One region of the Bradyrhizobium sp. I71 genome, then DNA from elsewhere that is predicted to be linked to it. Evidence: predicted binding sites of a transcription regulator. Region 1 holds the regulator's gene; the other holds the start of a gene.

Region 1 (11,759 bases):
GCGGCCTCGCTCGCCCATGTGGTCCCCGGCCGCTTCGGCTACTGGCTCGATCTCGGCCTGATCATGTTCGCCTGCTACCTCGTCGGCTGCACCGTCGGTGCGTGGCTGCGCGACCGCGTGGTCTCGCGCACCGCGCCACCGGCCGCTCTGTGATGTTGCTGCGCACCCTCACTGAAGGGACGGGGGGCGCGTCCGCCGCGGCCTTCCGGCGCGTCAGAACGCGTCAACTGGCCGCTTCGATCCTCCTCTTTCAACAGCCAGGCCTGCCCCATAGATTGATGTCGGCTTAAGGCGTGACGGAACATTGTGCGGCCGAAATCATCAAAACTTCATGGCGTCCGCGCAGGATTGCCATGGAGATTCGCGTCAAGCCTTGCCGCCGAAAGCGCCAAATCGTGCATCAGGAGCCGTAACCCTGCCTAAAATATTGAAGGCACGTGTTTTTGTTCGGATTGGCGAATTCCACTCCGCCCGAAAACGCGCTAGTGGAGGGGCAGGGGGTATGCGCGATGCCGGAGCCGACGGCGAGGGTTCGCTAGGTGCCTGTGCGTCGTCCGCCTGTCCGCCGGCCACCCTGGCCGCCGAAGCGTTGTTCGAGGTCTAGATGCTGGAAGCCATACGCAGGGCGATGTCGTTTCTGCGCCAGAAGCAAGTCCTGCATAAGCTTGGAGTTGTGATCAGCATCGCGGTCATCGGCATCGCTTGCTACGTGCTCTACCACATGCTCCGAGGCATCGATTTCAACGAGGTCCTCGAGGCGATCAAGAGCACCGAGCCGAGCCAGATTGCGATGGCGGCGCTGTTCGTCGCTGCGGGCTATTTCACCCTGACGTTCTACGACCTTTTCGCCACGCGCGCGATCGGCCATGCCCATGTGCCCTATCGCATCAATGCGCTCGCGGCCTTCACCAGCTATTCGATCGGCCACAATGTCGGCGCCAGCGTCTTCACCGGCGGCGCGGTGCGCTACCGCATCTATTCGGCCTATGGGCTGAATGCGATCGACGTCGCAAAGATCTGCTTCCTCGCCGGCCTGACTTTCTGGCTGGGCAATGCCGCCGTGCTCGGCCTCGGCATCGCCTATCACCCGGAGGCTGCCGCCTCGATCGACCAGCTTCCGCCCTGGCTGAACCGGACGCTGGCGCTGATGATCATCGTGGCGCTGATCGGCTACGTGGTCTGGGTCTGGACCCAGCCGCGGGTGGTCGGCCGCGGCCCCTGGACCGTGGTGCTGCCGGGCGGCCCGCTGACGCTGCTTCAGATCGCGATCGGCATCGTCGATCTCGGCTTCTGCGCGCTGGCGATGTATGTCCTGGTGCCGGACGAGCCCCATGTCGGCTTCGTCGTGGTCGCGGTGATCTTCGTCTCGGCCACCCTGCTCGGCTTTGCCAGCCATTCCCCGGGGGGGCTCGGCGTGTTCGACGCCGCCATGCTGGTCGGCCTCTGGCAGATGGACCGGGAGGAGCTTCTGGGCGGCATGCTGCTGTTCCGCGTCCTCTATTATCTGTCTCCCTTCGTCCTATCTGTAATCTTGCTGACGCTTCGCGAAGTTATCATCGGCGCGCGATCGAAGCGCTTGCATCAGGCGGCGCTCAAGCTGGACCCCGGCCCGGCGCGTGAAGCCGCCTATGTGCGAGAGCGTAGCGACAGCGGCGCCTGACCGGTGCCAGGTCTGTAGGACAAGTCCCCCAGGAGAAGCCCGCCCCGATGGCGATCGACGCCCCATCTTCTCCCCCCGCCCAGCCCTGGTCCGACCGGCTGCGGCACTCGACCATCATCCTGATCGCCGCGGCGCTGGCGCTGTCCGTCGTGGTCTCGCTCGGCGAATTGTCCGCACTGCACGCCGCGATTGTGTTCCTCTGCATCGCGGTGGCTGCCCTGATCCCGTGGCGGCTGCACGATCCCGCCGCCTCACGCGATGATGTCAGGCGGATCAACCCGGTCGAGAGCGCGGCGGTGGCTGCGGTGGTCGCCGGCATGCCGGATCCGGCGGTGCTGCTCGACCGCGCCGGCCGCGTCATCCATCTCAACGCCGCGGCCGCCCAGCTCGCGCCGGCGCTGCGCAGGAACGAGCTCGCCCAGTTCGCGCTGCGCTCGCCGGAGATCATCACGGCGCTGCGCGAGGCGATCGCCACCACCGAGCCGCGGCGCGCGACCTATCTCGACCATGTTCCGGTCGATCGCTGGATGGAGCTCATGATCACGCCGGTTCCGGTGCCGACCAGCTTCGGCGGCGCCGACAAATGCATGCTGATGACCTTCCACGACCAGACCCCGCTGCGCCGGGTCGAGGAGATGCGCGCCGACTTCGTCGCCAATGCCAGCCACGAGCTGCGCACCCCGCTGGCCGCGCTGTCGGGCTTCATCGACACGCTCCAGGGCCAGGCCAAGGACGATCCCAAGGCGCGCGAGCGCTTCCTCGGTATCATGCACAACCAGGCCACGCGCATGGCGCGCCTGATCGACGATCTGCTGTCGCTGTCGCGGGTCGAGCTGTCGGCCCATGTCCGGCCCGACACCCTGGTCGACCTCATACCGATCATCCGCCAGGTCGCCGACGGGCTCGAGCCGCTGGCCCGCGAGCGCCAGGTCGAGGTGGCGATCGATCTGCCGGAGCTGCCGGTGATGATCGCGGGGGACCGCGAGGAACTGCTCCGCCTGTTCGAGAACCTGATCGAGAACGCGCTCAAATACGGCGCCTCCGGCGGACGCGTCATCGTGTCGCTGACATCAAGTGTCGCCACTGATGGAACTCCGGAAATCCGGGTCCTGGTTCGCGATTTCGGCCCCGGCATCGCGCCCGAGCACCTGCCGCGGCTGACCGAGCGCTTCTACCGGGTGGACGTCGGCGACAGCCGCTCGCAAGGCGGGACCGGGCTCGGATTATCGTTGGTGAAACATATTCTTAACCGTCATCGCGGCCGGCTTCTGATCGAGAGCGTGCCCAGGCAGGGCGCCACTTTCACGGCGTGTTTTCCCCAGGCGAAGGTTTCGGCTTCGGCCTAAAAATCAAGCGAATTCAATCGTTTGGTCGCGTCATCCAACTGTCATGAAACCTTCGTAAAAGCACAGCCGACCGCTCCTAAACGGGCGGCGCGGGGAGCGCGATCGGGCGCGGATGGCGCTTCGCTCCCCTGTATGGAGACCAGCATGAATTTCCTCAAAACTATGGTCGCTGCTGGCTTGGTCGCCGCATCGACGACGGCAGCCTTTGCGGCCGACATCACCGGCGCCGGCGCGACGTTCCCGTTCCCGATCTATTCCAAGTGGGCTGACGCCTACAAAAAGGAGACCGGCAACGGTCTGAACTACCAGTCGATCGGCTCCGGCGGCGGCATCAAGCAGATCCAGGCCAAGACCGTGACCTTCGGCGCCACCGATGCGCCGCTCAAGGCCGAGCAGCTCGAGAAGGACGGCCTCGTCCAATGGCCGATGGTGATGGGCGCCATCGTCCCCGTCGTCAACCTCGAGGGTGTGAAGCCCGGCGAACTGGTGTTCGACGGCGAGACCCTGGCCGCCATCTATCTCGGCAAGATCACCAAGTGGGATGATGCCGCGATCAAGAAGCTCAATCCGAACGTGAAGCTGCCGCCGGAAGCCATCACCGTGGTCCGCCGCTCGGACGGCTCCGGCACCACCTTCAACTTCACCAACTACCTCTCCAAGGCCAGCGCGGACTGGAAGAGCAAGGTCGGCGAGGGCACCGCGGTCGAGTGGCCGGTCGGCGTCGGCGCCAAGGGCAACGAAGGCGTGTCGGGCAACATCGGCCAGACCAAGAACTCGATCGGCTATGTCGAGTACGCCTATGCGAAGCAGAACAAGCTGACCTACACCGGCCTCGTCAACAAGGCGGGCAAGACGGTGCAGCCGACCGTCGAAGCCTTCCAGGCGGCCGCCTCCAACGCCGATTGGGCCAAGGCTCCCGGCTACTACGTCATCCTGACCGAGCAGCCGGGCGAGAAGTCCTGGCCGATCACGGCGGCGACCTTCATCCTCATGCACAAGGATGCCACCGACAAGGCGGCTTCGCAGGAAGCCATCAAGTTCTTCCGCTGGGCGTTCAAGAAGGGCGACAAGCTGGCTGAAGAGCTCGACTACATCCCGATGCCGGACAGCGTCGTCCAGCTGATCGAGAAGACCTGGGCAGCCGATATCAAGAGCTAAGGCGCTCTTCTGTTCCGGAAGACGGTGCGGCGCGAAGACCGCACCGTCGCTCGGACCCCGCGAACGACCGTCCTCCGGACCAATCTCGCGATCCGCGAGCGTCCGGAGCACGAGACCACCGACTTAGAATTCGACTTAGAAAACGATATCATTCAGTAACAGGGGATCGGCGTGGCAGAAATGGCTGTCGAGAGCAACGTGATTGATGCTGCCGGACCTTATGACCGCGCCAAGGCGTTGAGCGCGTTCAAGCTGGGTGACGTCACCTTCTACTGGATCACGCGACTTTCCGCGATCTCGGTGCTGCTCATTCTCGGCGGCATCATCCTTTCGCTGATCGTGGGCGCCTTCCCGGCGATCAAGGAATACGGCCTGTCGTTCCTGTGGACGCAGCGCTGGGCCCCTTCGGCCGATCCGCCCGTGCTCGGCGCGCTCGGGCCGATGTACGGCACGCTCGTCACCTCCTTCATCGCGATGCTGATCGCCATTCCCGTCGGTCTCGGCATTGCGATCTTCCTCACCGAGCTTTGTCCGCAATGGCTGCGCCGCCCGATCGGCATGGCGATCGAGCTGCTCGCCGGCATTCCCTCGATCATCTACGGCATGTGGGGCTTCTTCGTGCTGGGCCCGTTCCTGGCCAACACGTTCCAGCCCACCATGATCAAGATCTTCGACGGCGTTCCTGTGCTGGGCGCGATCTTCGCCGGTCCCCCGTCCTATCTCAGCCTGTTCAATGCCGCGCTGATCCTCGCCATCATGGTGCTGCCCTTCATCACCTCGATCTCGGTCGACGTGTTCAAGACGGTGCCGCCCGTGCTGAAGGAAGCCGCCTACGGCGTCGGCTGCACCACGTGGGAAGTCGTGCGCAGCGTGGTGATCCCCTATACCCGCGTCGGCATCATCGGCGGCGTCATGCTGGCGCTGGGCCGCGCGCTCGGCGAGACGATGGCCGTGACCTTCATCATCGGCAATTCGTTCCGCATTTCTTCATCGATTTTCGCCCCGGGCACCACGATCTCGGCAGCGATCGCATCCGAGTTCGCCGAGAGCGACGGCTTGCACCAGTCCGGCCTGATCCTGCTCGGCCTGCTCCTGTTCGTGCTGACGTTCTTCGTGCTCGCGGCGGCGCGGCTGATGCTGATGCGCCTGGAAACCAAGGCCGGAAAGTGAAGCCATGAACCCGATCTATTCGCGCCGCCGCCGCTGGGACATCGTCATCCGCGGCCTCTGCATCGCAGCCGCCGCCTTCGGCGTCACCTGGCTCGCGCTGATCCTGATCACGCTGCTCTACAACGGTCTGGCCGGGCTCAACCTTCAGGTCTTCGCCGCAGACACGCCGCCGCCCGGATCGAGCGAGGGCGGCCTGCGCAACGCCATCGTCGGCTCGCTGATCATGACCGCGATCGGCGTCGGTATCGGCGCGCCGCTCGGCATGTTCGCCGGAACCTATCTTGCCGAATACGGCCGCAACGACAAGCTGACCTCGGTCATCCGTTTCATCAACGACATCCTGCTCTCGGCGCCCTCGATCATCATCGGCCTGTTCATCTACGGTGCGGTCGTGGTGCCGATGCGAGGCTTCTCGGCCATCGCTGGCGCGCTGGCGCTCGCCGTGATCGTGATCCCGGTCGTGGTGCGCACCACGGAGGACATGCTGCTGCTGGTGCCGAACCCGCTGCGTGAAGCCGCCAGCGCGCTCGGCCTGCCGCGTTCGCTGGTGATCAAGCGCATCGCCTACCGTGCGGCGCGCTCCGGCCTCATCACCGGCGTGCTGCTCGCCACCGCCCGCGTCGCCGGCGAGACCGCACCGCTGCTGTTCACCGCGCTGTCCAACCAGTTCTTCAGCCTGAGCCTGGACAAGACGATGGCCAACCTGCCGGTGACCATCAACAACTTCGTGCAGAGCCCCTACGCCTACTGGAAGCAACTCGCCTGGAGCGGGGCGCTGCTGATCACCCTGACTGTGCTTGCCCTGAACATTGGCGCCCGCATCCTTGGTGCCGAGAGGACCGCAAAATGAGTGAAATGTCTATTTCCGTAAGCGCGCCGACCGTTCATCCCGGCTCGCAGCCGCTGCCCGAGGCGCCTGCCAAGGTCACCGCGCGCAACCTCAATTTCTACTACGGTGAGCACCATGCGCTGAAGAACATCAATCTGGCGCTCGGCACCAATCGCGTCACGGCCTTCATCGGCCCGTCCGGCTGCGGCAAGTCGACCCTGCTGCGCATCTTCAACCGGATGTACGACCTCTATCCGGGCCAGCGCGCCACCGGCCAGCTGTTGCTCGACCACACCAACATCCTCGACCCCAAGCTCGACCTCAATCTGCTGCGCGCCCGGGTCGGCATGGTGTTCCAGAAGCCGACCCCGTTCCCGATGACGATCTACGAGAACATCGCCTTCGGCATCCGCCTCTACGAGAAGATCTCGAAGTCCGAGATGGACGGTCGCGTGGAGAAGGCGCTGCGCGGCGGTGCGCTGTGGAACGAGGTCAAGGACAAGCTCAACGCCTCCGGCCTGTCGCTCTCCGGCGGCCAGCAGCAGCGCCTCTGCATTGCCCGCACCGTCGCGGTGCGGCCCGAGGTGATCCTGTTCGACGAGCCGTGCTCGGCGCTCGACCCGATCTCGACCGCCAAGGTCGAGGAGCTGATCCAGGAATTGTCCGAGAACTACACGATCGCGATCGTCACCCATAACATGCAGCAGGCGGCGCGCGTCTCCGACAAGACCGCCTTCATGTATCTCGGCGAGTTGATCGAGTTCGACGACACCAGCAAGATATTCACGTCGCCGAGCGACCGGCGCACGCAGGATTACATCACCGGCCGGTTCGGCTGAGGAGACGGAACATGGGTTCTGAACATACCGCAAAGGCTTTCGATACCGACCTCCAGGAACTCACGCGCCTGGTCGCCGAGATGGGCGGCATCGCCGAGCGCATGATCGTCGATTCCGTCGACGCGCTGATCCGCCGCGACGTCACGCTCGGTCAGCGCGTCGTCGCCACCGACGCCGAACTCGACACGCTGCAGAAGCGCATCGAGGAGCGCGCCGTGCTCACCATCGCCCGCCGCCAGCCGATGGCCGTTGATCTGCGCGAGATCGTCGGGGCCATGCGCGTCGCGACCGATCTCGAGCGCATCGGCGATCTCGCCAAGAACATGGGCAAGCGCGTCGCAGCGCTGGAGACGGATTTTCATCCGCTGAAACTGTTCCGCGGCCTGGAACACATGACTGACCTCGTGCAGCAGCAGGTCAAGTCGGTGCTGGACGCCTATGCCGCGCACGATCTGCCGGCAGCGATGGCGGTGTGGAAGGGCGACGAGGAAGTCGACGCCATCTGCACCTCGCTGTTCCGCGAACTCCTCACCTACATGATGGAGGATCCGCGCAACATCTCGTTCTGCATCCATTTGATGTTCTGTGCCAAGAACATCGAGCGGATCGGCGACCACGCCACCAACATCGCCGAGACCGTGTTCTACATGATCGAGGGCCAGGCGATCACCGACAAGCGGCCGAAGGGCGACATGACGAACTTCGCCACGACGATCCCGAATACCTAAGGAGCGACGACAACATGGGCGCACGCATTATGGTGGTTGAGGACGAGGAAGCTCTCACCGAGCTTCTTCGCTACAACCTCGAAGGCGACGGCTATGACGTCGAGACGGTGATGCGCGGCGATGACGCCGACACCCGCCTCAAGGAGCACATTCCCGATCTGATCGTGCTCGACTGGATGCTGCCGGGCCTGTCGGGCATCGAGCTGTGCCGGCGGCTGCGCACCCGGCCCGAGACCAAGCAGCTGCCGATCATCATGCTCACCGCGCGCGGCGAGGAGAGCGAGCGGGTGCGGGGTCTTGCGACCGGCGCCGACGATTACATCGTCAAGCCGTTCTCGGTGCCGGAGCTGCTGGCCCGCGTGAAGGGTCTGCTCAGGCGCGCCAGCCCCGAGCGGCTCGCCACCGTGCTCGCCTATGGCGACATCGAGCTCGATCGCGACAAGCGCCGCGTGGCGCGTTCGGGCCGGCCGATCGATCTCGGCCCGACCGAATATCGTCTGCTGGAGTTCTTCCTGGAGCATCCCGGCCGTGTGTTCTCGCGCGAGCAGCTGCTCGACAGCGTCTGGGGCCGTGACATCTACATCGACGAGCGCACCGTCGACGTCCATATCGGCCGCCTGCGCAAGCTGCTCAATCTCGGCCGCGAGCAGGATCCGATCCGCACCGTCCGTGGCGCCGGCTATGCGCTGGACGATCGGTTTGCGAAGGCGGAGCAGGCGTAAGGTCGGGTGAGTTGTTTGCTGGCAGCTGTGGCCACAATCTCAGCTGTCGTCCCGGGGCGCGCGTAGCGCGAGCCCGGGATCCATAACCACAGGACCTGGTGTGGCGAAGACTCGGAGTGACCATCCCGCGCAACGATTGCGCCCTGTGGTTACGGATCCCCGCGTTCGCGGGGATGACACCGAGCAATTGGAGCCGTCATCGTGTGACGGCTGCGGTCTTGATCAGAGAATTCCGCGAGCTCAGCGCGTGCCCGGCTTCGCCGGTGCGCGGCGGCGATCCGCCGCCGGCTGATACGCCACGCGCGAATGCTGGGCGCAGTAGGGCAGGCCGGAGAGCGCCTTGCCGCCGCAGAAGAAGAAATCCGGGCTCGAGGGGTCGCCGACCGGCCAGTGGCAGGTCGCCTCGTTCAGCTCCAGCAGTGACAGCCGCTGGCTCATCGGCACCACATTGTCGTAGGTGACGGGTTCGGCCTCGACCTCGACCTCGAAGGCCTGCGCCAGCGCGGTGTTGCCGCGGGCGACGGGGCGGGTCACCCGCATCATGTGCTGCGCGGGCCGCGCCTTGCGCGGCCGGGGCGCTGCCGATGAAGGGCTCTTGGCGCGGCCGGACAAGCCGAGCCGGTGCACTTTGCCGATCACGGCATTGCGGGTCACATTGCCGAGCTCCGCCGCGATCTGGCTGGCCGAAAGTCCGGCCTCCCAGAGCTTTTTCAGCTGCTCGACGCGATCATCGGACCAGGTCAAAACCGTCATTGCACCCTTTCCCTCGCTGCGCGCCTGCCATCCTGGGGCCTTCGCAGCGATTGCCTAAGCCTTCAAAAACCCGTGCCGCCAGAATCCCTTAAGGCTCGCCGGGCGCGCTCAAGACGCCCGAACGTTTACGCCGGTACATGAGGACTTAAGGGATCAGAACTGCTGCACGAGATGTCGTATCTGACAGTCCAAACGCTACAATATGGCGTGACTCCCGCGCAAGAGTCCGCCGACTCGCGTCCACATGTTCCGTGGTGAAAAACCCGCAAAATCGGCACCGCAAGACTACGGATTCAGCGTTTCGCGGGGCTTTCCGGGCGGCATTGACACCCGTCTTGCCAAGCATAAGATAGTCCTACGTGCCGCCCTTAAAAGGCGGCACGTTTCGTTTTCCGGGCCGGTCAATGGTGCGTTGCGTAATGCACGCGTCACACCGTCCGCAACATTCAAGTGACGTCATGACCAACAGCGCCGCGCCGCATTTGCTCCCCGTTTTCGCCAGGGCCGACCTCGGTTTCGAGCGCGGAGAAGGCTGCTGGCTGATCGCGACCAATGGCGATCGCTATCTCGATTTCACCTCCGGCGTGGCGGTGAATGCGCTCGGCCATGCGCATCCCACGCTGGTCAAGGCGTTGCAGGAGCAGGCGACGAAGCTCTGGCACATGTCGAACCTGTTCCAGAGCCCGGACGGCGAGAAGCTCGCGGCGCGTCTGTGCAATGAAAGTTTTGCGGACTTCGTGTTCTTCTGCAATTCCGGCGCCGAGGCGCTTGAAGGTGTGATCAAGCTGGTGCGCCACCATCACTTCTCCAAGGGGCATCCTGAGCGCTATCGCATGATCACATTCGAGGGCGCCTTCCATGGCCGCACGCTGGCGACGCTGGCCGCCACCGGTTCTGCAAAATATCTCGAGGGCTTCGGCCCGCCGATGGACGGCTTCGACCAGGTGCCGCATGGCGATCTGGAAGCCGTGAAGAAAGCGATCGGCCTGAACACCGCCGGTATTCTCATCGAGCCGATCCAGGGCGAGGGCGGCGTTCGTTCTGCGCCTCCCGCGTTCCTGAAGGCACTGCGCGAGCTCTGCAACGAGCGCGGCCTCTTGCTCGCCTTCGACGAGGTGCAGACCGGCATGGGCCGCACCGGCGAACTCTTTGCCTACAAGCGCACCGGCGTCGTGCCCGACGTGATGTCGCTTGCGAAGGCGCTCGGTGGCGGTTTCCCGATCGGCGCGGTGCTCGCCACCGCCGACGCTGCACGCGGCATGGGGCCGGGCTCGCACGGTTCGACCTTCGGCGGCAATCCGCTCGCGATCTCGGCTGCGAACGCCGTGCTCGACGTCATGCTCAAGCCCGGCTTCTTCGATCACGTGCAGAAAATGTCGCTGCTGCTGAAGCAGAAGCTCGCCTCCGTGATCGATCGCCATCACGATGTCGTCAGCGAGGTGCGCGGCGAGGGGCTCCTGATCGGCATCAAGGCCGTGGTGCCCTCGGGCGATCTCGTCGCGGCGCTGCGCGCCGAAAAATTGCTCACCGTCGGAGCCGGCGACAACGTCGTGCGCTTCCTGCCGCCCTTGATCGTTACCGAGGCGGAGATCGAAGACAGCGTCGGGCGGCTCGAACGCGCCTGCACTGCGATCTCGTCCAGCCAGACCAAGCGGGCGGCAAGCTGATGAGCAAGACGCCCAATAAAGCTCCAAAGCACTTTTTGGACATCAACGAGCTGCCGCTGTCGGAGCTCAAGAGCATGCTCGCCGCCTCGTCCGCCATGAAGGCGAAGCAGAAGGCGCACCAGCCGGTCAGGCCGCTCGAAGGCAAGACGCTGGCGATGATCTTCGAGCGGCCCTCGACGCGCACGCGGGTGTCGTTCGATGTTGCCATGCGCCAGCTCGGCGGCGAGCCCATCATGCTCACCGGCGCCGAGATGCAGCTCGGTCGCGGCGAGACCATCGCCGACACCGCGCGGGTGCTGTCGCGCTATGTCGATGCGATCATGATCCGCATCCTCAATCACGAGGCGCTCCTGGAGCTTGCGGCCTATGCGACCGTGCCCGTGATCAACGGCCTGACGCGGCGGTCGCATCCCTGCCAGGTGATGGCCGACCTCATGACCTATGAGGAGCATCGCGGCCCGATCGAGGGCAAGACGGTGGCCTGGACCGGCGACGACAACAACGTGCTGGCGTCCTGGGCGCATGCCGCCGAGCGCTTCAAATTCCAGCTCAACGTCGCAACACCTCCGGAGCTCGCGCCGAAGAAGGCAATGCGCGACTGGATCAAGACGTCAGGCGCGCCGATCGTGCTCGGCACCGATCCGGAAGCCGCCGTGCGCGGCGCCGATTGCGTCGTCACCGACACCTGGGTGTCGATGGGCGACAAGGAGGGCGAGCATCGCCACAACGTGCTCAAGCCCTACCAGGTCAATGCCAAGCTGATGTCGCTGGCCAAGCCCGATGCGCTGTTCATGCACTGCCTGCCGGCCCATCGCGGCGAGGAGGTCACGGATGACGTGATCGATGGTCCGCAATCGGTCGTTTTCGACGAGGCCGAGAACCGCCTG
Region 2 (11,759 bases), 1.9 Mb from region 1:
CCGCCGAACATGTCGGCGATCTCGACATTGCCGAGCTCGGGAAAAATCGTGCGGATCCGCCGCCTGACGGCGCCCGCGAAGCGCTGCGGACGCGCCGCCCAGGTGGTCTCCGGGCTCTCCCACATCAGCCGGTCGCCGTCGACAATCCGGAAATGGTCGACGCCGTCGGAATCCATCACCGATCCCTTGACGGCGATGATCTCATGAAGGCGCTCGCCGAGCGGCGCGGTGACGCCGGCATAGCGCCAGACCGGCAGCAGCGTCTCCGAAAGGCGCTTCAGGGGCGCGCCGAGATGAATGTTGCCGGCGAGCACGATGTGGGTCGCGCGCAGCCGCGCCGAGGGCGTGACGATGCGCTTGCGGATGCCGGAATGATCGATGCTGACGACCGGCGTGTCCTCGAAGATGCGGGCGCCTGCCCGCCGTGCCAGCGCCGCAAGGCCGTGCACATATTTCCGGCCGTCGACCTGGAACGCCCTGGGATAATACACGCCGTGGAAGTAGCGATCGGTCTTGAGCAGCCCGCGGACGTGATCGGCCTGCCAGCCCTCGACCTCGGTATCGAAATCCCCGTTCAGCATCTGCAACCGGCTGATCAGCCGGTCGCCGGTATCGACGTTGGAGACCTCGAGCACACCGTCGCTGAGGCCGATTCCCGGCATGTTCTCTTCCGTGGCGTTGGCCCGGACGAACTCGGCGCCTTCCTTCGACAGGGCCCACAACTCGCGCGCGTCCTCGAAGCCGATGCGCTCGATCAGGTCCGCGAGCGGCAGCGCGAAGCCAGGCATCACGGTGCCGAGCTGGTTGCCGGAGGCGTTCCAACCGACATGACGGCCCTCGAGCACCGCGACGCTGGCCCCGAGCCGGGCCGCCTCCAGCGCGATGGAAAGGCCGGCAAGCCCCGCGCCGATGACGCAGATGTCGGCATCGAGATCGAACGTCAACCGCACGCGGTCGCGCAAGCCGGCTTCTTCCTGGGACACGCTTGTGAAAGTCTCGCTCATGTCGTTTTCTTAGAGCATGATCCGAAGAAGTGTGCAGCGGTTTTCCCTCGCGACGAACGCAAAATGCGTTTGCGCGGAGATCATGCTCAAAACAATAACTCTAAGGCGCGATGGCGATTCGTCCCAATCTCACCGCGCTTTTGGACCTGTCCGGCGCTTGTCACCTTGTTCTCGACCCGCGCCCGTAGATTATTCTGGACACACAACGATTCGAGAATGCCATGCGCCGTTTGATGCTGCTGCGTCACGCCAAGACCGAGACCGACGCGCCGAGCGGCCGTGACCAGGACCGCCGGCTCGACGAGCGCGGCCACAAGGATGCTGCGCGGATGGGCGACTGGATCGCCACCCATCCCCCCTTCCCCGATACCGTGCTGGTGTCGCATGCCGTGCGGGCCCGGCAGACCTGGGACATCGCCTGGGAGGCGATGAAGGACCGCGTCCCCGTGCCGCAGGTCGAGGTCTTGCCGGAACTCTACGGCGCCGATTCCGCGGAAATCCTGGAAGCCATTCGCACTGCAACCGCCCCGGCCGACCCAAAGCAGTTGCTGCTGATCGGCCACAACCCCGGCATGCACGAGGCCGCCCTGATGCTGATAGGCGGCGGCGACCCGGCCGGCGCCAAGGCGCTCAGCGACAACCTGCCCACCGCGGGGCTTGCGATCTTCGACTTTGACGTCAAGGATTGGGGTGACGTGGCTTACCGCCGCGGCAAGCTGGTGCTGTTCGTCAGCCCCAGGCTGCTTCGATCGGGATGATCGCGCAACCTGCCGGCAAGACGTGCTGACCGAAAGATTTGGAGGCGCAGATGTTCAAGTCCATCCTCGTGCCCATCGACCTCGCCGACACCGATCTCGCCAAGCCGGCGATCGCAACCGCGGCGACGCTGTCCCAGACCTGGAGCGGCACGGTGCGCCTGCTCAACGTGCTGCCGATGACGCCGGTGATGCTGGCCGAATACGTCCCGGCCGATTTCGACGAGCAGCAGCGTCAGACCTCGGAGGAGGCCCTCGCCATCGTCGCGCGCGAGTCCGGCATCGAACCGGGCCGCATCTCCAGCATCGTGCGCCAGGGCGGCATCTACCACGAAATCCTGGAGGAAGCCGCGAATATGAAGGCCGACCTGATCGTGATGACCTCGCACCGGCCGGCGATGCGCACCTATTTCCTCGGCTCCAACGCCGGGCACGTCGTGCGCTACGCCAAATGCTCGGTTCTGGTGGTGAGGCACTAGCGCGGACAGGACGCAGCTACAGGCTGACCGCCGGGAACCGCAGCAACAGCTCACGCTGTCGACCGACAAACGAAGTTGCTGCGGAGAAATGGAATCGTGAGGTTGCGGGGTTCGTAAAGGAACGAACGCAGCTCGCCCTCGTTTAGATCAGCTGCAACATTTCTCATTCTGCTGTGAGGCATCGTGCAGACCCGCTCGAGGTGCTGCCAATGACCTTTCTGCAAACTCGTTTCCCCGTGCTTCTGTCCGGCTGCCTGAACGCCTTCAGGCGGTATCCCGCACTCACCGCCATTGCTGGTGCAGTAACGGTCATGGCGGGGGCGGCTCTCGTCAATCGGCAGCTTGCCAGGAAGGCGCAACGCGATAATCCCCCGCAGGGACGGTTCATCGAGGTCAACGGCGTACGTCTGCACTATGTGGAGCGCGGCAAGGGTCGACCGCTGGTTCTCTTTCACGGCAACGGCAGCATGATCCAGGATTTCGAGTCGAGCGGCTTGATCGATCTGGCAGAGGAGAGCTACCGCGTCATCGTGTTCGATCGCCCCGGATTCGGACATAGCTTGCGACCCCGCAATGCCGTTTGGACCCCCGAGGCGCAAGCGGATCTGTTCAAGGAGGCACTCGCTCATCTGGGCGTCCAGCGGGCGATTGTGCTGGGGCATTCGTGGGGAGCGTCGGTCGCAGTGGCGCTGGCGATCAGGCATCCCTCGCTCGTCGAAGCTTTGGTGCTGGCGTCGGGATACTATTTCCCAACCGCCCGCACCGACGCCGCGGCCTCTTTCCCATCTGCAATACCCGGGCTCGGAGATGTCATCAGTCACACCGTCTCCCCGATCTTCGGGCGGCTGATGTGGCCTGTGATGTTGCGTAAATTATTCGGCCCGCGCGAAGTCCCCGAGAAGTTCGCCGATTTTCCCAAGGAAATGGCCGTGCGGCCAGCACAGATGCACGCCAGTGCTGCGGAAGCGGCCTTGATGGTCCCTGCGGCCTTTGTAGCTGCGAAGACCTACAGCGAACTCAAGATGCCCACGATCATCATCGGGGGTGAGGACGACCGTCTGATCGACATCGACAAGCAATCAGTCAGGCTCCATGGGGAGATCAAGCAGAGCAAATTGCATCGGATCGCCGGAGTGGGTCACATGATCCATCAATCTGCGACACCCGACCTGATGGCGGCCATCGACGAAGCCGCTGCCGCGACACTGCATTAGCCGGCAACGTCCAAAGGACATTCGAGATACAAGCGAACCGGGCCGCGCTTCGCGCGGACCCGTTGGCTCGCAAGGACGATGCGGAGACAGTTGCGCGCCGAAGCCCCGCTCTCGTGCCCCGGGCGCTGCGCAGCACGAAGTGATGCGCTGCAGAACCGGGACCAAGATCTCAACGAACTCCGTTACCTTCTAGATCCGGGCCTGCGCAGCAGCGTAAGAACGCTGCAGCGCGTCCGGCACACGACAGAGCAAGCTCACAAATACCGCGTCAACTCGGCCTTGAACTGCCCGTACACCGCATCCTCGATCTGGCTGCGCGTGATGCCGATGTCGCGCAACGCGCGGTCGTCGAGCTCGTTCAGCGTCTTGACGGCGGAGCGGCGCTCCAGGCGGTTGAACAGCGCAGAGGCGGCGTGGGCAAGCACACTGAAAAATCCGCCCGATGAGGATGGGCGTAAACTCGGCCCGGCAGTTTGCGAGATCGTGGTCATTTTTTCTTCTCCGGCGTGTCGTTCCGCGGCGAAGCCGATGCCGTTGGCGCGGGCGCTGTCAGCGCCTGCACCTCATTGCCGTCGGATTGCTCTCGCGCACGCTCGGCTCAATCGCGGATCTTGATGGAACTTAAATGCTCCGGTACACTTCTCGGAGCAAGCAAAACATTGCTCTCGGTGCAATAATGTCCAAGTTCGAGTACGTGAAGCTTGCCGATGCCATTGCGGCCGATATCACTAACGGCACGTTAAGGCCCGGCGACCGGCTGCCGCCGCAGCGCAATTTTGCCTATGACCGTGGCATCGCGGTCTCGACCGCGAGCCGGGTTTATACGGAATTGCTCCGCCGCGGCCTCGTGGTCGGCGAGGTCGGCCGCGGCACCTTCATCTCCGGCGACATCAGGCGCCAAGTCGAGACGACGCGCGAGCCGGCCGAGGCGCGCATCAATTTCGAGGTCAATTACCCGCTGCTGCCGCAGCAATGGGCGATGATCGCCAAGAGCCTTGCGGGGCTGGAGCGCGTCGACGCGCTGGAGTCCGCGCTGCGCGTTTCGACCAGCACCGGCACCAGGAGCGCGCGCAATGCGGCCGCCGCCTATCTCGCGCGCAAGGATTTTACGCCGCAGGCGGACCAGATCTTCTTCACCGCCAACGGCAAGCAATCGCTCGCGGCCGCGCTTGCGGCGCTCGTTCCAACCGGTGGCCGCTGCGGCGTCGAGGCGCTGACCTATCCATACGTCAAGAGCATCGCCGCGCGGCTAGGTGTGACGCTGGTCCCGATTCCGATGGACGAGCACGGCGCGCGGCCGGATGCGATCCAGAAGGCACATCGCGAGGCGCACCTGTCGGCGCTGTATCTCCAGCCCATCATCCAGAATCCGCTCGGCGTCACCATGAACGCGACGCGGCGCGCCGACATCATGCGCGTCGCCGAGAAGCTCGATCTTCCCATCATCGAGGACACCGTCTACGGCTTCCTCGCCGACGATACGCCGCTGGCCGCGCTCGGGCCGGACCGCTGCATCGTGATCGACAGCCTGTCCAAGAAGGTCGCGCCCGGCCTCGCGCTCGGCATCCTGGTCGCGCCGCCTCACTTGCGCGAAAGCGTCATGAGCGCGGTCCGCACCGGCGGCTGGATCGCCTCCGGCCACGCGCTGGCGGCCGGGCAGCGGCTGATGGCCGACGGCACCGTCGCCGAGCTGACGCGCCTGAAGCGCATCGACGCGGCGCGCCGCCAGCAGACCGCCGCGAGGCTCCTGGCCGGCTACCAGCTCGCCGCCGACGCACGCTCCTATCATCTCTGGCTGACACTGCCGCCGCACTGGCGTTCGCAGACCTTCGTCGCCGCGGCGGCAAGGCGCGGCATCGCGCTGACGCCGTCCTCGACCTTCGCGATCGCGCATGGTCATGCACCAAACGCGGTGCGGCTCGCCCTCGCCCCGCCGTCGCCCGAGCAGCTCGATTCCGGCCTGCGCACGATCGCCTCGCTGCTCGGCACCAAGGAAGAGGATTTCGACTCGACGGAGTAGCTCAGACCTCCGGCCAATCCGCGATGAAGCCCCTCGCCTTGTAAGGCTCGATCTTGTCCCATTCGTGCAGCATGCGGCGACGAAATTCGGCATCGGTATGCCAGAGCGCACGCGGCGTCGCGAAGCTGTCGACAGTGAGCAGCATCTTCTCGACCTCCGGCCAGTGCCGCTGCAGCGTCATCGGGTAACGCCGCGCGGTCCAGGTGTTGCCGAGGCAGATCACGCTGCGGATGTTCCGCAGTCCGAGCGCCGCGTCGATGACCGGCAGCGAGAAGATCACGTTCTCGCCCGTGTTCATCGCGCAATGCTCCTCGAGGATGACGTCCGCCGGAATGCCCGCCGCGATCATCGCCGTCTTGATGATCGTGCACTCGGATTGCTCCGAGCCCGGCGTTACACCGCCGCTGACAATCGACCAGCGGAACAGCCCCTCGCGCCAGAGCCTTGCGGCAGTGCCGGCGCGCAAGCCAACGTCTTCACGGGTGCCGAACATGAACAGCAGGTCGGCTGGCCGCAGCGGCGTGTCGGTCAGATGCGTGCGGTTGATTCTGGCGATCTCATCTGCCGTCGGCAGACGGGTGCTGCGGTCCATGACTGACATGAACGCAAGATGCGACGCCGGCGCCGCGACGCGAAGTCACGTTTGATTGCTGCCGATTGCACTCAAGGCAGCAGAGTCTTCTAAGGCAGCAGAGCCTTCGGCACGCGATCGAAACTGTAGCTCTGCGGCTGGTTGCGCCGCACGAAGCCGCCGACCTGCCAGGCGAACAGCGCCGCGAAGCCGAGGATGAACAGCGCACCGGCGAACTCGCCGATCAGAAGCGCGCGGATCAACAGCCCCGCCATCGCCACCGTCAGCACTGCCAGGAAAGCCAGCGCCGCCGCATAGGTGTTGCGGCCAAGGCCGGCGGTCAATTCTGCCCGGCTGCCGGCCTGCGCCATCCGCGCATGCAGCGCGAGAATGAAATCGCGGAAGCCGCTGTCCTGCGGCGCCATCAGCGCGGCGGTCTGCCAGCTCGTCGAGAGGATCGCGATGCGCCCGCCGCCGGTGCGGCTGACATCGGCACGGAAGCGGTGCTGCTGCATCGAGACCGGGCGGAACGACAGCCGGATCGCCGAGATCTCGTCGTAACGCCACAGGCCGGAGCGTCCGGCGATGTGCCAGGACAGCCCCTGCTCCGTCAGCTCGAAACGATGCGCCGACCCGATCAGCGAGGCCTTGTAGGCGTAGCTCGTGGCCGAACCGGCTTCAGCTCCCCGCATCTCGATCATTAACCCCGTTCGCGATCCGCTTGCGCGATCGCCCTCGCCCATCCTACAAGCGAGACATGGCTCAGACGATGTTTTTTCCGCGCCGCCTGATTCTCGGCGCCGCCGTGATCTCCGGCGTGCTGCTCGCGCTCGCGGTCCATATGCTGGGCGCGCGCTATGGTCTCGACCTCGGCGGCCTCTGGCGCTCCGACACGCATGAGTTCATGCCGGCTGGCGCGGCGATCGCATGGTGGCTGATCGCCACTGTCGGCTTCTCCGGCGGCTATTTCACGGCGAGCCTGATGCAGAGCGCCGTCTCCGGACAGATCCCGCATAGGATGCGGCAATTCCTGATCGCGGTCGGCGTGCTGCTGCTTGCGGGAGCGGGCCAGGCGGCCTCGGCGCCGAGCCCGATCCCGACCGTCTCGGGCGTGCTGGCCGGGCTCGCCGCGCTCTGCCTCGGTGCCGTGATGGCGTTTTGCGGCGCGCATTTCGCGTTGCGACGCGGCTGACTTGCTCTGCCGACCCACGCCGGCGCGCTCTAGCACCGAAGATACGCGTCAAAAAAGAAAGCGCCGCGCGTGGTCGCGCAGCGCTTTCCCGGCTGCACCGTGACCGCTAGCTCGCCGCGCGCAGATTCACCTTGCTCTCGGCGAGCGTCGTGAGCTTCTTGTCGGTCGCCTTCTCCTCCTCCAGCGTCTTGGCGAGGACGCTGGCGCAGTCGTTGCGGCCGAGCTGCTTGGCCCAGGCGATCAGGCTGCCATAGCGCACGATCTCGTAGTGTTCGGCGGCCTGCGCCGCGTTGATCAGCGCGGCGTCGAGCACGGCCTTGTCGGCGACTTCGCCGGCGGTCTCGTCGGCTTCCTCGATGATGCCGTCGATGGCCGGGCAGTCGACCGCCTTCACGGCGACGCCGTGCATCTTGAACACTTCCTCAAGTCGAGCGACGTGCTGCTTGGTTTCCTCGAGGTGCGTCAAAAAGCCCTGTTTCAGCTGCGGATCGGTGGCCTTGCTTGCCATCTTCGGCAGCGCCTTGGTGAGCTGCTGCTCGGCGTAATAGATGTCCTGAAGCTGATGCACGAACAGGTCGTTCATGGTTTTGATGTCTTTTGTGAACAGTCCCATCGTTCCGATCCTCTCGGGTTTTGGGGAACACGGAGGCGCCGGCTTGCACGAAAAGCCGCATATTCCGCCATGTTCGATTGCTGATGAAGCCCAACGAGAACGCGGCATCGACGTTCCAAAAAGGCCGAAGCCGCTTGCGCTGGAACAATGCGGACGGCGCCAGGATTTGAAATCGTGTCGGCGCACCAAATGCGCGAGCGGAGCCGGTTTCACGACTCATATGCTTAACGCGCATCCGATGTGAACCGCGTATGACAAAGTCGCCGGTCCAACGCAGAACCTATTGTTGTCAAGGGCTGCACAAGCCGCTGATTTTGCCTTAAATGAGCTTGATCAATGCCTAGCGATCGATGCCTGCCTTTGGCCAAGATCGCGCCCGACCGGCCAATGCCTGGCCCGGTCGGTCTTTGCCCCCCGTCGGGAGGATGAATGCACGGACTGCTGCCCGCGCTGAAACGCGGCTTCAAGAGATGGATCGGCTGGCGACGGCTCGGAATTGCCGCGAGCATCTTCATCATCGCCTTCGCGATCACCACGCTGGTGCGGACCCTCAAGGGCATCGATACCGGCGTCATCCTGACTGCGTTGACAGAGATTCCCCGCGGCAGTATCGGCCTGGCGGCGATCTGCGTCTTCTTCGCGTTCTGCACGCTGACCTTCTACGACTTTTTTGCATTGCGAACGATCGGCAAGAAGCACGTGCCCTATCGCATCGCGGCGCTCTCCAGCTTCACGTCCTATTCGATCGGCCACAACATCGGCGCGACGGTATTCACCGGCGGCGCGATCCGTTTCCGGATCTATTCGGATTACGGGCTGAACGCGATCGACGTCGCGAAAATCTGCTTCCTGTCGGGCCTGACCTTCTGGCTCGGTAACATCTTCGTGCTCTCGATCGGCCTGGCCATCCACCCGGATGCGGCGTCCTCGATGGATCAGCTTCCCCCATCGATCAACCGGCTGATCGCGCTCGGCGGCCTTGCCTCGATCGGGGCCTATCTCATCTGGCTGTGCATGGGCGAGAAGCGGCGCGAGCTCGGCCAGAAGGGCTGGAAAGTGGTGCTGCCCTCGGCCCCGCTGACGCTGGTGCAGATCCTGATCGGTGTGGTCGATCTCGGCTTCTGCGCCATGGCCATGTACCTGCTGATGCCGGCCAATCCGCCGATCGACTTCATGTCGCTCGCCGTGGTGTTCATCCTGGCGACCCTGATCGGCTTTGCCAGCCATGCGCCCGGCTCGATCGGCGTGTTCGATGCCGCCATGCTGGTGGCGCTGCCTCAATTCGGCCGCGAGGAGCTTCTGGCGACGCTGCTGGTGTTCCGCATCCTCTATTTCGTGATCCCGTTCGGCCTCGCCATCTCCATCATGGGAACGCGCGAGCTCTGGATGAACGTGGTCGAGCCCTGGCAGGAGCGGCGGCGGCTGGCGGAGGCCTGTGCGCAGGCCAATTTGCCCAAAGAGGTGACGCCGATGCAGCGCGAGCGGTTGCTGCGGCAGGCCAATAAGCGCTAAGGCAGCGGGTGCAGACAAAGGTTGCGGGCGGCGGAGCAATGCTCTCTTATTTCCGCCTCAACTTTGCCGTTGAAGACCCGGGCCATGATCCCTCTATCCCTTCGTACTCTCGCCGCAGGCGCTCTGCTGCTTGCCGGGCTTTTGACCGCCTTGCCGTCCGAGCGCGCCGCCGCGCAGGATGCGGGCGCCATGCAGATCGATTGGGAGGTGCGTAACCGCTTCCGGCTGTTTCGCGAGGAGCGCGACTTCCTGCTCCATGTCGAGAACGCGCGCAACCGCAGCATCCTCGCCGCCGAGCAATCGCTGGAGCTGCAGAGCGAGGGCCGCGGCTGGGCCCGCAACATGGTCAACCGGCTCTGCATCGACCTCCAGGGCCGGGTCAACCAGCCCTGTACCCGCGACAACGTCAAAGAGAACTACATCACCCCGATCGACCATCCTGTGACGGTGCGACTGACCGGCGCGGTGCCGGTCGGCGCCACCTGTGCCTGGTCGTTCGACGACGGCGACGGGCCGCAACAATCGACCTTCGACTGCGCCGAGCCGATCAATCTGCGCGTCCGCTACGGCAGGCAGACGATCGCGACCGTCGATGTCTCCGCCGGCTCCGATCCGACCCAGCGCCTCCAGACCGAGATCCGGGTCCGCGACATTTTCGTCGCCGGCCTCGGGGACAGCATCGCCTCCGGCGAGGGCAATCCGGACCGGCCGCTGGCACTCTCGGACGAAGGATTTTGCTTCCGCTCCTATCTCGGTACCGCAGGCGCACAGTACTACCGGCCGAGCCGCCACGGCTTCAAGGGCGGCCGCGCCTGCGAGGCGCCGGATACGCTCGCCAACTGGCAGCGCTACAGCGCGCTCTGGTTCAACGCGCCCTGCCACCGCTCGCTCTATAGTTACCAGGCCCGCACCGCGCTGGCGCTCGCGGTGCGCTACACCCACATCGCCGTGACCTTCCTGCCGCTCGCCTGCACCGGCGCCAGCATTGCCGACGGGCTGCTTGGCTCGCAGCGCGCCCGCGAATGCCCGCCCGGCAAGACCGGCGTCTGCAACACCAGCGTGAACGCGCAGGTCGCCGAGCTGCGCGAAGCGCTCACCGCGGCAAAGAAGCGCCAGCCCGATCGGACGCTCGATCTCGTGCTGCTTTCGGTCGGCGCCAACGACGTCTATTTCTCCGGCCTCGTCGCCGACGTCATCGTCGACACCGCGACCGAGCGGACGCTATTCCGCCGCTCCGGCGTGATGGCGAGCGTCGATGATTCCCGCGATGCGCTGACGCGGGAGCTGCCGCAAAGCTTCGTCAAGCTGCGCGAGGCGCTGAAGCCGCTCGTCGGCGGCGATCTCTCGCGCGTCGTCTATGTCTCCTACGCCAATCCTGCGCTCGCCGACGGCGGCGTTCCTTGCCGCGGCGGCCGCGCCGGCTTCGACATCCATCCGTCCTTCAACGCCGATCCGCAGCGCCTCGCCCGAGTCTCCACCTTCGTCGACACGGAATTCCTGCCGCAGCTGAAAGGGCTCGCCACCTGCACCCGCGGTGCGCTGTGCCGCGATCCCGAAGCCGACCGCATGACCTTCGTCGATGCGCACCAGGCCGCGTTCGGCGATCATGGCTTCTGCGCCCATTCGGGCAATGACCCCGAATTCGACCGGGCCTGCTTTGCCGAGAACGGCCAGAGCTTCAATCCCGATATCGTCAGCGCAGCGAGCCAGCCGATGCTGTGCGGCCGCGGCGCCTCGGAATATCGCGCCTACCTGCCCCGCGCGCGCTGGATCCGCGACGCCAATGACAGCTATTTCGCAGCGATGACCTATCCGCAGGGCCTGCCGGCCGCGAGCCAGCCCACCGACATTCACGACGCGACATGGGGCGTGCTCTCCGCCGTCTACGGCGGCGCCGTGCATCCGAGCGCCGAAGGCCACGCCGCGATGGCGGATGCCGCGCTGCCGGCCGCGAGCACCGTGCTGGGGCTCGATGCGGTGCCGCCGAACGTGACGCGCGGATTCTTGCCGCAGCTGCTGCCGAGCGTGCGGCAGTAGCAACGCTGCCGCCACACGCTCGGCGTCATCGCCCGCCTTGTGCGCACTTGCGCACTGGGGCGGGCGATCCAGTACTCCGTGACAGCCGTGATCAAATCGAGGAGCCGCGGCGTACTGGATTCCCCGCCTTCGCGGGGAATGACAGCAGTGTTGCGTGGTACAAGCTCGCACCTAAACATCGCTCTCACATTCTCACGCTCTTAGGTCGTTTCCCCAACCCGCCGTTCCATCGATCCAAAGACGGCATCGATCGATACTTCCTTGAACTTGGACACTTCGCCGCGCGCGCCTCTAGGACTCGCCTTGAGGAAATGTTCGAGTTCTAAGGAGGCGCATGATGAGCGCAGTGGTGTCCGCCGCGG

The links. Region 1 encodes PhoB, which activates phosphate uptake and scavenging genes when phosphate is short. Its sites were predicted from a motif close to TGTCATNNANCTGTCAT; they were not measured.
Region 2: the regulator PhoB is predicted to act here: its motif matches at 8,089-8,105, upstream of FJV43_RS05315 (YbhN family protein).

What each region holds. Positions count from the first base shown of each region.
Region 1 covers NZ_CP059398.1:2,980,090-2,991,848, reverse strand. The annotation lists gene FJV43_RS14680 (hypothetical protein) at 1-153, shown strand, start outside; gene FJV43_RS14675 (lysylphosphatidylglycerol synthase domain-containing protein) at 605-1,660, shown strand; gene FJV43_RS14670 (ATP-binding protein) at 1,708-3,006, shown strand; gene pstS (phosphate ABC transporter substrate-binding protein PstS) at 3,151-4,164, shown strand; gene pstC (phosphate ABC transporter permease subunit PstC) at 4,345-5,334, shown strand; gene pstA (phosphate ABC transporter permease PstA) at 5,339-6,184, shown strand; gene pstB (phosphate ABC transporter ATP-binding protein PstB) at 6,181-7,002, shown strand; gene phoU (phosphate signaling complex protein PhoU) at 7,014-7,730, shown strand; gene phoB (phosphate regulon transcriptional regulator PhoB) at 7,745-8,452, shown strand; gene FJV43_RS14635 (GcrA family cell cycle regulator) at 8,693-9,205, opposite strand; gene FJV43_RS14630 (aspartate aminotransferase family protein) at 9,664-10,872, shown strand; gene argF (ornithine carbamoyltransferase) at 10,872-11,759, shown strand, end outside.
Region 2 covers NZ_CP059398.1:1,050,027-1,061,785, forward strand. The annotation lists gene FJV43_RS05265 (FAD-binding oxidoreductase) at 1-1,004, opposite strand, end outside; gene FJV43_RS05270 (histidine phosphatase family protein) at 1,226-1,762, shown strand; gene FJV43_RS05275 (universal stress protein) at 1,813-2,238, shown strand; gene FJV43_RS05280 (alpha/beta hydrolase) at 2,448-3,452, shown strand; gene FJV43_RS05285 (DUF1127 domain-containing protein) at 3,707-3,943, opposite strand; gene FJV43_RS05290 (PLP-dependent aminotransferase family protein) at 4,129-5,472, shown strand; gene FJV43_RS05295 (YdcF family protein) at 5,474-6,073, opposite strand; gene FJV43_RS05300 (hypothetical protein) at 6,154-6,741, opposite strand; gene FJV43_RS05305 (hypothetical protein) at 6,801-7,235, shown strand; gene FJV43_RS05310 (ferritin-like domain-containing protein) at 7,342-7,848, opposite strand; gene FJV43_RS05315 (YbhN family protein) at 8,278-9,360, shown strand; gene FJV43_RS05320 (hypothetical protein) at 9,445-11,397, shown strand; gene FJV43_RS05325 (MFS transporter) at 11,735-11,759, shown strand, end outside.